Linked DNA regions of Methylorubrum extorquens. The protein of the gene in region 1 interacts with the protein of each later gene in a pairwise test. Links are inferred from orthologs where the notes say so. Each region holds a gene or a part of one and is shown on either strand. Other genes may lie near its edges. The genes, in order: mtgA and J2W78_RS05580.

What was found.
Region 2: the proteins of mtgA (region 1) and J2W78_RS05580 interact in binary tests that used the Escherichia coli proteins (3 or more experiments, as listed by UniProt). The link is inferred for Methylorubrum extorquens from one-to-one orthologs.

The regions. Positions count from the first base shown.
Region 1 is NZ_JALJXF010000001.1:3,496,325-3,506,184, forward strand. The notes cover bases 3,392-6,289. They hold mtgA (monofunctional biosynthetic peptidoglycan transglycosylase), read right to left. Parts: upstream 5,285-6,289; coding sequence 4,499-5,284; downstream 3,392-4,498. Other genes in these bases: J2W78_RS16535 (IS630 family transposase), read right to left, coding at 3,392-3,741; J2W78_RS16540 (GyrI-like domain-containing protein), read right to left, coding at 3,810-4,115; J2W78_RS16545 (hypothetical protein), read right to left, coding at 4,173-4,415; J2W78_RS16555 (polyprenyl synthetase family protein), read left to right, coding at 5,321-6,283; J2W78_RS16560 (thiol-disulfide oxidoreductase DCC family protein), read right to left, coding at 6,288-6,289. In the rest of the region: J2W78_RS16525 (TRAP transporter substrate-binding protein), read left to right, coding at 1-695; J2W78_RS16530 (deoxyribodipyrimidine photo-lyase), read left to right, coding at 1,222-2,625; more of J2W78_RS16535, read right to left, coding at 2,662-3,391; more of J2W78_RS16560, read right to left, coding at 6,290-6,716; J2W78_RS16565 (thiamine pyrophosphate-binding protein), read right to left, coding at 6,737-8,425; J2W78_RS16570 (hypothetical protein), read right to left, coding at 8,589-9,860. UniProt on the Escherichia coli protein: Peptidoglycan polymerase that catalyzes glycan chain elongation from lipid-linked precursors. May play a role in peptidoglycan assembly during cell division in collaboration with other cell division proteins.
Region 2 is NZ_JALJXF010000001.1:1,117,114-1,122,217, forward strand. The notes cover bases 1-2,950. They hold J2W78_RS05580 (peptidoglycan D,D-transpeptidase FtsI family protein), read left to right. Parts: upstream 1-522; coding sequence 523-2,379; downstream 2,380-2,950. Other genes in these bases: rsmH (16S rRNA (cytosine(1402)-N(4))-methyltransferase RsmH), read left to right, coding at 1-87; ftsL (cell division protein FtsL), read left to right, coding at 84-515; J2W78_RS05585 (UDP-N-acetylmuramoyl-L-alanyl-D-glutamate--2,6-diaminopimelate ligase), read left to right, coding at 2,634-2,950. Also shown: more of J2W78_RS05585, read left to right, coding at 2,951-4,127; J2W78_RS05590 (UDP-N-acetylmuramoylalanyl-D-glutamyl-2,6-diaminopimelate--D-alanyl-D-alanine ligase), read left to right, coding at 4,124-5,104. UniProt on the Escherichia coli protein: Essential cell division protein that catalyzes cross-linking of the peptidoglycan cell wall at the division septum. Required for localization of FtsN.

The DNA.
Region 1 (9,860 bases):
CGGAGTTGTTCGTCGAGATCTTCGCCAAGAACGGATTAGTGGCTTTGCCCGGCGGCAATACCGGGGCGCAGATGGGCGGCTGGTTCCGCAAGGAGATCAAGACGGTCGGCGAACTCCAAGGTCTCAAGCTGCGCATCGGCGGGCTCGGCGCCACGGTGCTGGCCAAGCTCGGCGCCACCGTGCAGGCGACGCCGGGGCCGGAGATCTATGCCGCGCTGGAGAGCAAGGCGCTCGATGCGGCCGAATGGATCGGCCCGCACGACGACGAGAAGCTCGGCCTCCAGAAGATCGCGCCGGTCTACCATTATCCCGGCTTCTGGGAGGGCGGCGCGCTCCTGCATTTCTGGATCAACGCCGACGCCTGGAAGGGCCTGCCCAAGTCGTACCGGGCCATTCTTCAGGCCGCCGCGGCGCAAGTGAATGCCGACGTCCAGGCCCGCTACGACGCGCGCAACCCGCAGGCCCTGCGCCGGCTCGTTTCGGGCGGCGCGCAGCTGCGTCCCTTCCCGCAGGACGTGATGGAAGCCGCGCTCAAGGCCTCGAACGAGGTCTATGCCGACCTCTCGGCCAAGAACCCGGACTTCAAGCGGATCTACGACGCGATGAAGACCTTCCGGAACGAGGAATACCTCTGGTTCCAAGTGGCCGAATACACCTACGACAACTTCATGATCCGCGCCCGCGCCCGCGGATGATCGCCCCCGGACTCAGGACAAAAAAAAGCCGCCCGTGAGGGCGGCCCGAAGTCTAGGGAGGAAACGCCCAAGGAGGGCAGCGGGAGGCAGACGCCGTCTGCGTTCCCGCAATGCACAAAGTGATCTTTGCCCTGAATTTTGCAAGACGCTTGGCCGGCAATGGTCGCGTTTGCGCGTGCGGAGGCACACGTCGGCCGGGGTCTGTCACTCAAATGCCGCAGATGAATTCGAGGCCTGAGTGTAATGGATCACCGCGATCTATGCAGTAAATTGAACTGCGCCCATTGTTTTCGCGCACGACAAATTCCTGAACGGGTTGGCGATTTCTGATCCGCAGCCGGCGACGCACGGAGGCGGGGAGCGCGTCGGGCCGAGCCCGATGCAACGTTCTTGGCGCTGACGCATTCCCTGCCCCGAACGGGACGTCCGACCCGCGAAATGGAAGGCGGGGCCCGAATCGGCGCGTCCGGTTGCCTCGGCGGAGACGGACCGAACAGAAGCAGCCGAGACGGGGCGTTTTCGAACCATGGCGATCCAACCGGCCCGCATCCGGGTGCTGAACGACGTTCCGCCACGCGAGGGCGCCGATCACGTGCTGTACCTGATGCAGCAGGCCATGCGCGTTCCGTTCAATCCGGCGCTGGAACTCGCGATCGAGGAGGCCAACCGCCTCGAACTCCCGCTTCTCGTCTGCTTCGGCCTGCTCGACGGCGCCAACGGCTTCCCCGAGGCCAATGCCCGGCACTACGCCTTCCTGCTCCAGGGGCTCGCCGACGCGGCGGCCGCCCTGGAGAAGCGCGGCATCGCCTTTTTCGTACGCCGGGCGACGCCCGCCGAGGTCGCCGTCGACCTCTCGGACAAAGCCGCGCTGCTGGTGCTCGACCGCGGCTACCTCGCGATCCAGAAGCGTTGGTACGATGAGATCGAACGCGCGGCGCGATGCCGGATCGTCCAGGTCGAGGGCGATGTGGTGGTGCCGGTCGAGACCGCCTCGACCAAGCACGAATACGCCGCCCGCACCCTGCGCCCCAAGCTCCGGAAGCTCTGGGACGAATACCTCGAACCCGTCAAACCGCGCAGGGTCGATCACCCGGCCGACGGGCTGCTCAAGCGCTTGAAACTGAAGGACGGGCTCGACGTCTCGGACCCGGACAAGCTTCTCGCGAAGCTGACGCTCGACACCACGGTCGGCCCGGTGAAGCGCTTCCGCGGCGGCTACACCGAGGCCGCCGGGCATCTCAAGCGCTTCGTGAAGGACGCGTTCGCCGGCTACGGCGCCGGCCGCAACAAGCCGGAGGCGGGGGCGGCCTCCCACATGAGCCCCTACCTGCATTTCGGGCACATCTCACCGGTCGAGATCGCACTGGCGATCCGCGCCGCCAAGGACGGCGACCCCGACGACCGCTCGGCTTATCTCGAGGAGCTGATCGTGCGGCGCGAGCTGGCGATGAACCACGTCTTCCACACGCAGGGCTACGACGACTACGCCCGCGCCGTGCCCGACTGGGCCCGCAAGACGCTGGCCGAGCATGCCGACGACGAGCGCCCGAAACTTTATTTCGAAGAGGAGCTGGCGGAGGGGAAGACTCACGACCATTACTGGAACGTCGCCATGCGCGAGATGCGCGAGACCGGTTACATGCACAACCAGCTCCGCATGTACTGGGGCAAGAAGATCCTCGAATGGTCGCCCTCCCCGGAGGAGGCATTCGCCCGGACGCTGCGGCTCAACAACCGCTACTTCCTCGATGGGCGCGACGCGAACTCCTTCACCAACGTTGCCTGGATCTTCGGGCTGCACGACCGCCCGTGGCAGACCCGGAAGATTTTCGGGAGCGTGCGCTACCAGAGCGAGAACTCGCTCAGGAAGTTCGACGCGAAGGGCTACGAGCGGGCGGTGACGCAGCTGTGCGAGGCGGAGAAGGGTTGAGGCGAAATCCGACGACGTGCGTCGCCTCCGAGGCTCCTACTGGTGCGAGTCTAACACTTGGTGCCCGCGCCTTGCGGCCTGGATGATGCGATCCGGGTCGGCGGTCCAGGTGAAGGGCTTGGGGTCGCCGTTGCTCTCGGCGATGAAGCGTTTGATGGCCGCCTGTACCTCGATCAGCGATCCGAACACGCCGCGTCGCAGGCGGCGTTTTGCGAGCTTGGCGAAGAAGCCCTCAACGGCGTTGAGCCACGAGGCTGAGGTCGGGGTGAAATGGAAGGTCCAGCGTGGGTGGCGATCGAGCCAGGCGCGGACCTTCGGGTGCTTGTGAACGGCATAGTTGTCCAGGATCGCGTGGACGATCTTGCCCGCCGGAACCGCCGCCTCGACCGCGTTGAGGAAACGGATGAACTCCTGATGCCGGTGGCGCTGCATGCAGCGGCCAATCACCTTGCCCTCCAGGATGTCCAGAGCGGCAAACAGGGTCGTCGTGCCGTGGCGCTTGTAGTCGTGGGTGCGCGTCGTCGGCTGGCCCGGCTTCATCGGCAACGGGGCCTGCGTGCGGGCGAGCGCTTGGATCTGGCTCTTCTCGTCGACCGAAAGCACGACGGCATGGGCGGGCGGATCGACGTAGAGCCCGACGACGTCACGCAATTTGGCAGCGAAGGCCGGGTCGGTAGAGAGCTTGAACTGCCGGACCCGGTGTGGCTGTAGGCCGTGCCTCCGCCAGATCCGCTGCACCGACGAAATGCTTATGGCTGTGACCTTGCTCATGGCGGCGGCCGTCCAATGCGTGGTCTCGCCGGGCGGATCTTCCTGCGTCAGAGCCACAACACGCGCCGCCACCTCCGGCCCCAGCGGCGGGATGCGCGCCGGCCGCGTCTTGTCTCGCAGGAGCCCTTCGACGCCCTCCTGCGCGAAGCGGTCCTGCCAGCGCCAGACCGCCGTCTTGGACACGGCCGCCTCACGCATGATCGCGTGCGTCCCGATCCCATCGGCGCTCAGCAGCACGATGCGAGCGCGCCAAACGTGCTTCTGCGGAGTGTTTCGATCCGCGACCAGGGCCTCTAGCCGAAGGCGATCCGAGGCGGAGAGCGTGAAAGAGATGTCACTGCGCATCCCACGAGACTCGCAGGACGGACTTCAAACCGGAACCCCGGACGGACTCAACCGTCAGGGCTGAACCACTACCGGATGGGCTGGCGCAGGATCGTCTTCAGTTTGGCGGGCTCCGTCTTGCGGGGATCGCTGAGATAGATCTCGTGATGCGGGCCGTTGAAGGTCACGCCCCGGCTCGGCATGACCTCGTCGTGCAGGTGCTTCAGCGTCGGACCTTCGTCGTCGTATCGCCCGATGTGCAGGATCTGGAGCGCCCTGCCCTCGTCGTAGGGCTCGAAGCGCATCGCGTTCGGCGGCGTTCCGAGCTTGTCACCCATCTTCGTCGCGGCAGCCTCGAACATGGTGTCCGTGACGAAATCAGGAGCCGGGATCATGACGGTCCAGCGCCAGCTTTCCTTATCGCGCCGAACGAAGCTGCCGGGATCGTCGGCTCACCAGAGCGCCTCCAACGGCGGCACGACGTAGTCCTGTCCGAGGGACTTGGCAGCGAACTTCATCGCGTAGCTGACGCCGTAGAGCCACGTGACCGCCGTGCGGTAGGACTCGGCGACATTGGGGTCGCCCTCGCCATCGACTTTGACGAAGGTCCAGGTCGGAACGTGAATTTCGGCAAACTCCCGCGTCGGTGCGCTGTAGAGTTTCTTGAAGCGCTTCTTCAGGTCGATCTTGTCCATGGATCGGCGACATCCCTCGGCACGATTGCGGTCAGGTGCCCCGGCTCTGGCCGGGCCGCTCGCCAGAGACCGGGCTCCGCCGGTCAGCGCTTCAAGCACCCCATCAGCCCATCCACCTGACCCATCCGGCTCTGGATGCGCCCGGCGATCGCCCGCACCCCGCGGGTCGGCTTGCCGGCGCTGCGCAGGATCGGGTTCGGCAGCACGGCGGCAAGCAGGGCGGCCTCGCCTCGAGTCAGGTCGCGTGCGCTCTTGCGGAACCAGTGGCGGGCGGCGGCCTCGGCCCCGAAGATGCCCTCGCCCCACTCGGCGACGTTGAGATAGATCTCCATCGTCCGGCGCTTGCCCCAGAGCGCGTCGGCCATCACCGCGAGCGGGATTTCGAGCCCCTTGCGGATGTAGGAGCGGCCCGGCCACAGGAAGACGTTCTTGACCGTCTGCATGGTGATGGTCGAGGCGCCGCGGCTCGGGCCCTCCTCGTCGTCCACCACGTCGCGCAGGGCGCCCCAATCGACGCCGTTATGCAGGCAGAAGCGCTGATCCTCGGAGGCCATCACCGCCTGGACCAGGGCGGGCGCGATCGCCTCCAGCTTCACGCTGTCCCGCTGCGCGCCCTGAAGCGTCACCCAACGGCCCAGCATCAGGGTTGAGGGCGGGGTCGCCACGCTATAGACGAGCGCGAGCGTGAGCGTGAAGGCAAGAATGGCAATGGGAGCGAGCGTGATCAGGGTGGCGGCGCGCCGCAGCCCGGTTCGACGCCTCGGGGCGGGGTTCCGCGGCGCGGGAGTCCTCGCGAGGGGCTTCGGCGAAGGAATCCTTCGCAGGTCGCGCCCGTGCCGTTCCGACTCGCTCTCCTCCGGCACCGCCACGTCGCGTCCGCCCCTCCCCGATCCAGGCCCCTTCCGATGACCTCAACGCAGGCTTCCCACCCCTCGGTCAAGGCGGACGCCTATACGGGTGACTTTACCCACAGGCTCGCCGGGGTCGCCGACACCGTCGAGACCTTCCTCGTCGATCTGCTCGGGCCGACCCTGCAAGAGGGCGAGATCGCCCGGCCGCCCCGGCTGATGGAGGCGATGCGCCACGCCGTGCTTGGCGGCGGCAAGCGCCTGCGGCCGTTCCTCGCCATCGAGACCGCGCGGATGCTCGGCGGGGCCGAGGATGCCGCGCTCGCGGCCGGCGCCGGCGTCGAACTCGTCCACTGCTACAGCCTCGTCCACGACGACCTGCCGGCGATGGACGACGACGACCTGCGCCGCGGCAAGCCCACCGTCCACAAGGCCTTCGACGAGGCCACCGCGATCCTCGTCGGCGACGCGCTTCAGACGCTGGCCTTCGAGGTGACCGCCGACCCGCGCTGGCAGCCCGATCCGGCGATCCGGGCCGAACTCGTGCTCGGCCTCGCCCGCGCCTCCGGGCTCGGCGGCATGGTCGGCGGCCAGCTTCTCGACCTCTCGGCCGAGGGGCGCTTCGGCCCGGCCACCATGGATATCGACGACACCCTGCGGATGCAGGCGATGAAGACCGGCGCGATCCTCGCCTTCTCGGTCGAGGCCGGCGCTCTCGTCGGCGGCGCGAATGCGGACGAGCGGGCGGCACTGCTGCGCTACGGCAAGGCGCTCGGCCAAGCCTTCCAGGTCGCCGACGACATTCTGGACCGCGAGGCCTCCCCGGAAGCGATGGGCAAGGCCACCGGGAAGGACAAGGAGGCCGGCAAGGCGACGCTGGTGGACCGCCTCGGCCTCGACGGCGCGCGGGCGGAGTGCGACCGGCTGGTGGCGGTTTGCGAGGAGGCGGTCGCCCCCTGGGGCGAGCGGGCGCAGGTGCTCAAGGATGCCGCCCGGTTCACCGTGGCACGCAAGGCCTGATTCGTTACTCTGGTTGCGGCGGGTCCGCCGGCCGCACGCCGTGGAAGCGGTGCCGCTGGTCCGGCGGCACCCGGGCGCAATCCTCTCGACGGCCGAACCAGCGATAGCGGTATCGCGCGACGAGGCCGTAGAGGCGATCACGCAACGGCTTCGGAACGATCCCGAACACCCGGCACCAGCGCCACGGCGCCTTGAGATGCCCCGCCACGGCGAGCGCGGCATCCGAACGCGTCAGCGCCCGCCCATCCTGAATCAGCAGGAAGGTGCCGTTGAGATCCGCTTCAGTGAAGCCGTGGCGGGCGACGAGGTCGAGCCCCTCGCCGGACCACGCGCCCATGAAGTGCAGGCTCTGGTCGCGCTCATGCGCCAGCACGAAGCGCAGCATCCCGGCGCAGAGCACGCAATCCGTGTCGAAGACGAGGGTCGGCGGCATCGGCCGGGGTGCTGAGGCGGTCACGCGGCGCTGACGACCACTTCCACGAGGTTCGGCGCGCCCGAACGGATACCCGCCTCGACCGCACCGGCGATGTCCGCCGCCCGCTCGACCCGCCGGGAGGGCACGCCCATCGAAGTGGCGAGCGCCAGGAAGTCGATGCGCGGCTCGGTGAGGTCCATGGCGATGAAGCGGTTCGCCCGCACCGAGGCGTAGTGCGTCTGCGATTTCATGAACTGCTTCAGGATGTTGTACTCGGCGTTGTTAATGACGACGAAGGTCACCGGCAGCCCCTCGTGCGCGGCGGTCCAGAGCGCCTGGGGCGAGTACATCGCCGCGCCGTCACCGACGATGCAGACCACCGGCGCCCGGTCGAGCCCGAGCGAGAAGCCGACCGAGGCGGGCATGCCCCAGCCGAGCACGCCGCCGCGGATCGATGAATACTGCCGTGTCCAGGTGCTGTGCAGGATCGTGCGCAGATGCCCGAGCGTCGCCGGCGCCTCGTCGATGATCGCGACATCGGAGCCCACGACGCGCGCGATCTCCCAGGCGGCGACGAGGGGGTGGATGACCGGATCGGCGAAGGCGGCCTGCGCCTTGGCCGCCAGGGCTGCCCGGCGCGCGTCGTAGGCGGCGACGGCCTCACGGCGAAGGCGGGCATAGGTCTCGGCACGGGGCGCGAGCCGTGCTTCCAAGAGCGGCAGCAGCACGTCGAGCGAGGCGCGGACGTTGCCCACCGTCGAGAGTTGCGTCGCGTAGGTGCGGCCGAGGTCGCGTGCATCGGCCGAGAGCTGGAACACCTGCGTGCCGGGGGGGACGGCCGAGCCTTCGGTGTAGAGGACGGTGATGAGCGACTTGCCGCCGAGCGCGAACACCGCGTCGTAGCGGCCCAGGATCTCGGCGATGCCGCTCGCCTTGGTCGGCAGGTTGCCCATCCAGAGCGGATGGGCGGTCGGGAACGGGATATGCGCCGGCCAGGACGAACCGTAGACCGGTGCAGCAAGAAGGTCGGCGAGCCGCACCGCCTGGGCCGAGGCGTCGCTGGCATCGACCTCGTCGCCGGCAATCAGCGCAAGCCGCCCCGGCGCGATGCCCGCGAGATGGTCTGCGAGCCGGTCCAGGGAGCCGGCCACCGCATGGTGGTCGATGGTCGAAGCCTCCCCGAGCGGCGCGGAGGTCATCGCCTCCATCACGTCCATCGGCAGCGACAGGAAGACCGGCCCGGAGGGCGCCGCCGCGGCATCGTTGAAGGCGCGGCGCAAGAGCACCGGAAGCTGATCGGCATGCGTCACCTCGCGCGCCCACTTCACGGTCGGCGCGGCGATGGTGGTCAGGTCACCGAACAGCAGCGGATCGGTGATGACGTGCCGCGAATCCTGCTGGCCCGCCGTGACGACGAGCGGCGTCCCGGAGATCTGGGCGTTGAGCAGGTTGCCCATGCCGTGGCCGAGACCGCCGGCCGTGTGCAGGTTGAGGAAGCCCGGCCGGCGCGCCCCCTGCGCGTAGCCGTCGGCCATGGCGACGGCGCTCGCCTCCTGAAGGGCGAGCACGTAGGCGATGTCGGGCGCGTCCGTCAGCGCATCGATCAGCGGCAGCTCGGTCGTGCCGGGATTGCCGAAGATGTAGCGGACGCCCTCCGAGCGCAGCACCTCCAGCAGAACGTCGGCCCCGCGCCGCTCGGACTGAGAGTCGAGTGTCGTGACCGTCATGGCCTGCTCCTTACCGCACCTTCGAGAGGCAATCTGAGTACGCATCACCCGCGCCGGGACGATGTCCGGCCCGGCGACGGGTGTTCAAGGTCTCTCGAACATCGACGGCGCCGCGGGGGACATCCATCCCTCTGTCGAACGCGGGCCCGAAATCGTCACGCGATCACGGCGTGGCGGCGCGGGGGCGAACCGTCCAGGTCGCCCAGTAGACGGATCGGCCGTAGAGCGAGGAGGCATCGCTGCCGTCGGTCCGCGGGGCCCGGCGGTCGAGCCAGGTCAGGAAGCCGCCCTTGTCGGGGTAGATCGTCGGCGCGTCGAGGTTTCCGTAGCGGTCGGTCATCCAGCCGAAGCCGTCACGGGTGAACCGCCCCAGCGCGTCGCCGCCGGAGCGCAGGCCGAGATAAGCGGTGGAGTGGCCGGCCGCGACGGGCTCGGCATAGAGCGTCAGGGCAGTGAGGCTGCCGGGCGAGAGATCGGCGGTGTAGTGCAGGCAGATATCGGCGACGGGCCCGCCCGAGACCGTGACCGGCCGCGAGCAGGAATAGGCCACGGCCCAACGGTCCATGCCCCGCGCCTTGGCGACGCGGATCTCGGTCTCGGCCGGCAGGCTCTCGATCAGCGTGACGGGGGCCGACCATGTGCGCTCCGCCAGCGGATCGCGGCTCGTGCGCAGGTACAGCGCCATCCGCCGCCGGCTCCGCGGCGCATCGCAATCGGCGGGCACGACGTCGGTATAGAAGTAATGGTAGACACGATCGACCGCGCTGATCGAACCGGTCAGGCCCCGCGCCTCGAAGTCCGGCGCGGCGCAGTTTCCGACGATCGGCTTGCCCGTATCGTCCAGCACCGGGGCGGGCTTCATCGCCGCCGGTCGTGCGCGCCCGCGCCGACGCCCCTTCTCCTCCATGGCAGGCGCTCCGAACGGCCGCCATTCGGTGCCGGGATCGGACTCGACGCGCAGGTCGAGGCTCTGGAAATCGTAGGTCCGCGCTTGGACCAGCACCCGGCGGCGGCCCTCCCCGGACGGCTCCGTCGCGGTGGCGAGGATGGCGTAGTATGGGTCGCCCGCCCAATCGCGCCCCGCGACCAGCATCGCATTGCCGGACGGATCGTCCTCCGGCGCGGAGGCCTGAGCGCGGAAGGTCATCTTATCTTCTCGGCCCGCCTCGCGCGCCGCCCGGCGGGCCTCCCGCCGTGCCTGCCGGGTCGCCCGGCTGCGGCGGCGCGGCTGTTCGGCCCGCGCCGAAGCGGCACCCTTGAGCCCTTCGCTCCAGAAGCGCGGATCGGTCGGCGGCAGGATCGTCACCAGCGTCTCGATCTGTCGGCCGATCCGCACGGCGCCGCCCGCAGCGGGGTCGGTGGCGCGTAGATCGGCTGGGCAGGCGTCGTCGCCGCGGCGACCACTCTGGCGCGGCGGCTCGGCCCGGTAGATCAC
Region 2 (5,104 bases), 2.4 Mb from region 1 along the record:
ACCGACGCGCCCGCGCCGCCGGTGCTGAGCGCCATCGAAACGCTGGCGAGCCTGCCGGCTCCACAGGGACGGGGGCCACGGCGGTGATCCGGCTTCTCAACGTGCTGGCGATCGTCGGGCTGATCGGCTCGGCGGTCTACGCCTACTCGATCAAATACGACACGCTCTATCAGGCGGGTCAGGTCTCCAAGCTGAAGACCGGACTGCACAGGGAGCGGCAGGCCATCGCGGTGCTGCGCGCCGAGTGGCAACTCCTGACCCGCCCGGACCGGCTCCAGGCGGCGGTCGAGCGGCATCTCACCCTCGAACCGATCGGCAACGGGCATCTCGCCCGCCTCTCCGACCTGCCGAACCGGCCCGACCGCGGTGACGAGATCGGCCGCCTGCTCGCCTCCACGGCGACCCCGACCGTGACCCCGACGGACAAGCCGGGGAGCGTCCGCGACGAGCCGCGCACCACGGGCTCCGTAACCACCCGCACCGTCTCCACCCGCCCGCCCGCGGTTTCGAGGTAGCGTCCCCGTGTCCCACGATCCGTCCCAGGAAGATCCGTCTCAGGGTCTGCAGCACGAGCAGCCGGTCGCGGCCGATGCGGCCGTGCCGGAGCCGGGCCCGGACCGTGTGGTGAGAAGCGAGCCGCCGGCCTCGGCGCTGACGCGGCTCGCCCGGATGATGTTCCGTCTCGCGATCGAACGCTCGCATGCCCGCGTGGCGCTGGTCGGCCTCGCCTTCACGGCGGTCTTCCTTACCATCAGCGTGCGGCTGATCGTGATCGCGGCGACGCCGGCGAGCAACAGCGACGAGCACCGGGTGGCAGCCGCCGCCACCACGGCGATCCGCCCGGACATCATCGACCGCAACGGCGAGATCCTCGCCACCGACATCCGCACCGTCTCGGTCTTCGCCGAGCCGAAGCGGATGGTGCGCACCTTCGACACCGACGAGGCGGTCGAGCTCCTGACCGCGGTGCTGCCGGAGCTGAACGCGGCGGAGCTGCGCGCCAAGCTGTCCTCGAAGAAGGGCTTCGTCTGGATCAAGCGCGAGATCACGCCGAAGCAACAGCTCGAAGTCCACCGCCTCGGCATCCCCGGCGTCGGCTTCCTTCCCGATCACAAGCGCGTCTACCCGAACGGGGTCGCGGCCGCGCACATCATCGGTGCGACCAACCTCGACAATATCGGCATCGCCGGCATCGAGAAGTACATCGACAACCGCGGCAACAAGGCGCTCAACGAGTTCGGCCTCGTGGCCAAGCAGACCGACCTCTCGCCGATCCAGCTGTCCCTCGACCTGCGCGCCCAGTTCGCCCTGCGCGACGAGCTCGTGAAGGGCGTGGAGAAGTTCAAGGCCAAGGCCGGCGCTTCGATGATCCTCGACGTGACCACCGGCGAGGTCGTCGCGCTGGCCTCCTACCCGGATTTCGACCCGAACGAGCCGAAGGACGCGTTGTCGGACGACCGCATCAACCGGATGAATGTCGGCGTCTACGAGATGGGCTCGACCTTCAAGGCGATGACCCTCGCCATGGCGCTCGATTCCGGCAAGTACAACGTCAACTCCACCTTCGACACCCGCGGCGGCGTGCTGCACTGGGGCCGGCAGAAGATCCACGATTACCACGCCACCGGGCGCGTGCTGACCATGCCGGAGGTGTTCACCCACTCCTCCAACATCGGCTCGGCCAAGATGGCGCTCGGCGTCGGCGTGCCCGGCCACCGCGCCTTCCTCAAGAAGATGGGCCTGCTCGACCGGATGCGCACCGAGCTGCCGGAATCGGCCGCGCCGATCCTTCCGCCGCGCTGGGCCGAGATCAACACCATCACCATCGCCTTCGGCCACGGCATCGCGGTGGCGCCGATCCAGGCGGCGGCGGCGGTGGCGGCGATCATCAATGGCGGCGACCTGATGACGCCGACCTTCCTCAAGACCGACGAGCCGACCGCGCGGGGCAAGGCCAGCCACGTGATGAAGCCGGAGGCCAGCGAGGCGATGCGCTTCATCATGCGCCTCAACGCCGTCGAGGGCTCGGCCAAGAAGGCGTCGATCCCGCTCTACTACGTCGGCGGCAAGACCGGCACGGCGGAGAAGGTCATCAACGGGCGCTACGCCAAGAACCGCCTGTTCACGACCTTCATGGCCGCCGCCCCGATGGACAAGCCGAAATACCTGTTCCTGACGATCATGGACGAGCCGCAGGGCCTGCCCGAGACCGGCGGCTACGCCACGGCCGCCTACAATTCCGGCACGGTCACGGGCAAGATCATCGAGCGGGCCGCGCCGATCCTCGGGTTGGCCCCGCGCTTCGATCCGCCGGTGAAGCCGTTCCCGCTGATGGTGAAGCTCGGCGCCTACCATGCGACCATGGTGGACGGGCAGTGACGATGGCCTGTACCCCAGGGCGATCGCCTACAGCGATCACTCTGGGTTTTATGCCAGCCTCAAGCGCCGGCGCCCGCCTCCGCGGGCTCAGGCTTTCGCTCCGCTCGATGCATCTCAGGACCGAAGTCCCGAGATGCCCGCTCCGCGCGACGCTCTTCGCGCCGCGAAGCCGCTCATGCGACTTCGAGTATTGGCCTTTGGCCCATACACAGACGGCCTGACCCGCACGGACGCTTCCGAGGATTGTTTTGCCGATGAGCCAGCCGACGCCTGACGACCGGACTCTTGGCGACCAAACTCTTGGCGCCCTGTTCCCGGAGGCGGACGCCGCCATCGCCGGCCGGCCCGTGTCTGGCCTCACCGCCGACAGCCGTAAGGTCGTACCCGGCGGCGTGTTCGTGGCTGTTCCCGGCACCGCCGCCGACGGCCGCCGCTTTGCCGCCGCCGCCGGATCGGCCGGCGCGGTCGCCGTGGCCGGGGAGGGGACGCGCCCGGACGACCTGGCCGTATCGACGGCCTGGATCGAAGTCGCGGATGCCCGCCGGGCGCTGGCGCTCGCCGCCGCCCGCCTGTCCGGGCGCCAACCGGAGACCGTGGTGGCGGTCACCGGCACCAGCGGCAAAAGTTCGGTCGCCGACTTCGTGCGGCAGATCCTGTCACGCCTCGGCCGGGACTCGGCGAGCCTCGGCACCGTCGGCATCGTCACGAACCGGGGCGCGGAATACGGCTCGCTGACGACGCCCGACCCCGTCACGCTGCACGAGACCCTGGCGCGTCTGGCCGAGGAGGGCATCACCGATCTGGCGATGGAGGCCTCCTCCCACGGCATCGAGCAGCGCCGTCTCGACGGGGTGGAACTGACGGCCGCGGCCTTCACCAATCTCGGCCGCGACCACCTCGATTATCACCCCACCATCGAGGACTATCTGGAAGCCAAGCTCCGCCTGTTCACGACGCTGCTGCCGAAGGGCCGCCCGGCCATCGTCAACGCCGACGGCGCCTATGCCGAGCGCGTCGTCGGCGTCGCCGATGCCGCCGGCCATGCCATCCGCACCACGGGGCGCGGCGGCGAATTCATCCGCCTCGTCGAGGCCGGGACGGAGGGTTTTGCGCAGAGCCTGACGCTCGCCCATGACGGTCGGGAGTACCGCGTGCGCCTGCCGCTCGTCGGCGGCTTCCAGGTGGAGAACGCCCTCGTCGCGGCGGGCCTCGCCCTGGCGACGGCGGCGGGGGCCGCCGATCCGGCCGGCGTCTTCGCCGCGCTCGAAGGGCTCACCGGCGTGCCGGGCCGCATGGAGCGGATCGGCGAGGCGAAGGGCGGGCTCTGCCTCGTCGATTACGCCCATAAGCCGGAGGCGCTGGAACACGTCTTGAGCGCGCTCCGCCCCTTTGCCAGCGGGCGCCTCGTCGTCGTGTTCGGCTGCGGCGGCAACCGCGACGCCGGCAAGCGGCCGATCATGGGCGCCATCGCCGCGCGCCTCGCGGATCGGGTCATCGTCACCGACGACAACCCCCGCAACGAGGAGCCCGCTGCCATTCGCGCCGCCATCCTCGCCGCGGCACCGGGCGCGGAGGAGATCGGCGACCGGGCCGAGGCGATCCGCGCGGGCGTGCGGGACTTGGCGCCCGGCGACGTGCTGGTGGTGGCCGGCAAAGGTCATGAAACCGGCCAGATCGTCGGGCCACGTGTGCTCCCGTTCTCGGATCACGACACCCTGCGCGCCGCGATCGCGGAGTTGAACGGATGACCGACGCCCCCCTCTGGACCCCTGCCGCCCTGGAGGCGGCCACCGGCGGGCGCCTGATCGGCGCGGCGCGCGCCATCACCGGCGCCTCGATCGACACCCGCAGCCTGGAGCCCGGCGACCTGTTCTTCGCCATCCGCGGCGAGGCGCGGGACGGGCACGACTTCGTGCGCGCTGCCCTGGACAAGGGCGCCGGCGCGGCGGTGGTCGCGGAAGCGCGTGCTAAGGAATTCGAGGGCGTCGGCCCGGTGCTCGCCGTCCCGGGCGAGGGCGAGGATCCGGTGCTGGAGGCGATGCGTCGCCTGGGCCTCGCCGCCCGCGCCCGCACGGGAGCGGCGATCGTCGCCGTGACCGGCTCCGTCGGCAAGACCGGCACCAAGGAAGCCCTGCGCCACGTGCTCTCGACGCAAGGCGCCACGCACGCCTCGGTCGCCTCCTACAACAACCACTGGGGCGTGCCGCTGACGCTGGCGCGGATGCCGGAGGCCAGCCGCTTCGGCGTGTTCGAGATCGGCATGAACCACGGCGCCGAGATCCTGCCGCTGACCGCCATGGTGCGGCCGGACGTAGCGCTGATCACCACGGTCGAGCCGGTGCATATCGAGCATTTCCGCTCGCTCTCCGCCATCGCCGACGCCAAGGGCGAGATCTTTTCCGGGTTGAAGCCCGGCGGCATCGCCGTGATCAACCGCGACAACCCGAACTACGAGCGGCTGCTCGCCCACGCGCACGCCTCGCGGGCGGGCCGTGTCATCACCTTCGGCGAGCACGCGGCGGCGGATGTGCGCGCCCACCGCATCCTGACCCGGCCCGACGTCTCGGTGGTCGACGCCACCGTGATGGGCGTGCCCCTGACCTACCAGCTCGGCACGCCGGGCCGGCACGTCGCAATGAACTCGCTCGGCGTGCTCGCCTGCATCCACGCGCTGGGCGCCGACCTCGCCCGCGCCGCCCTGTCGCTGGCGAGCCTCAAGCCGCCG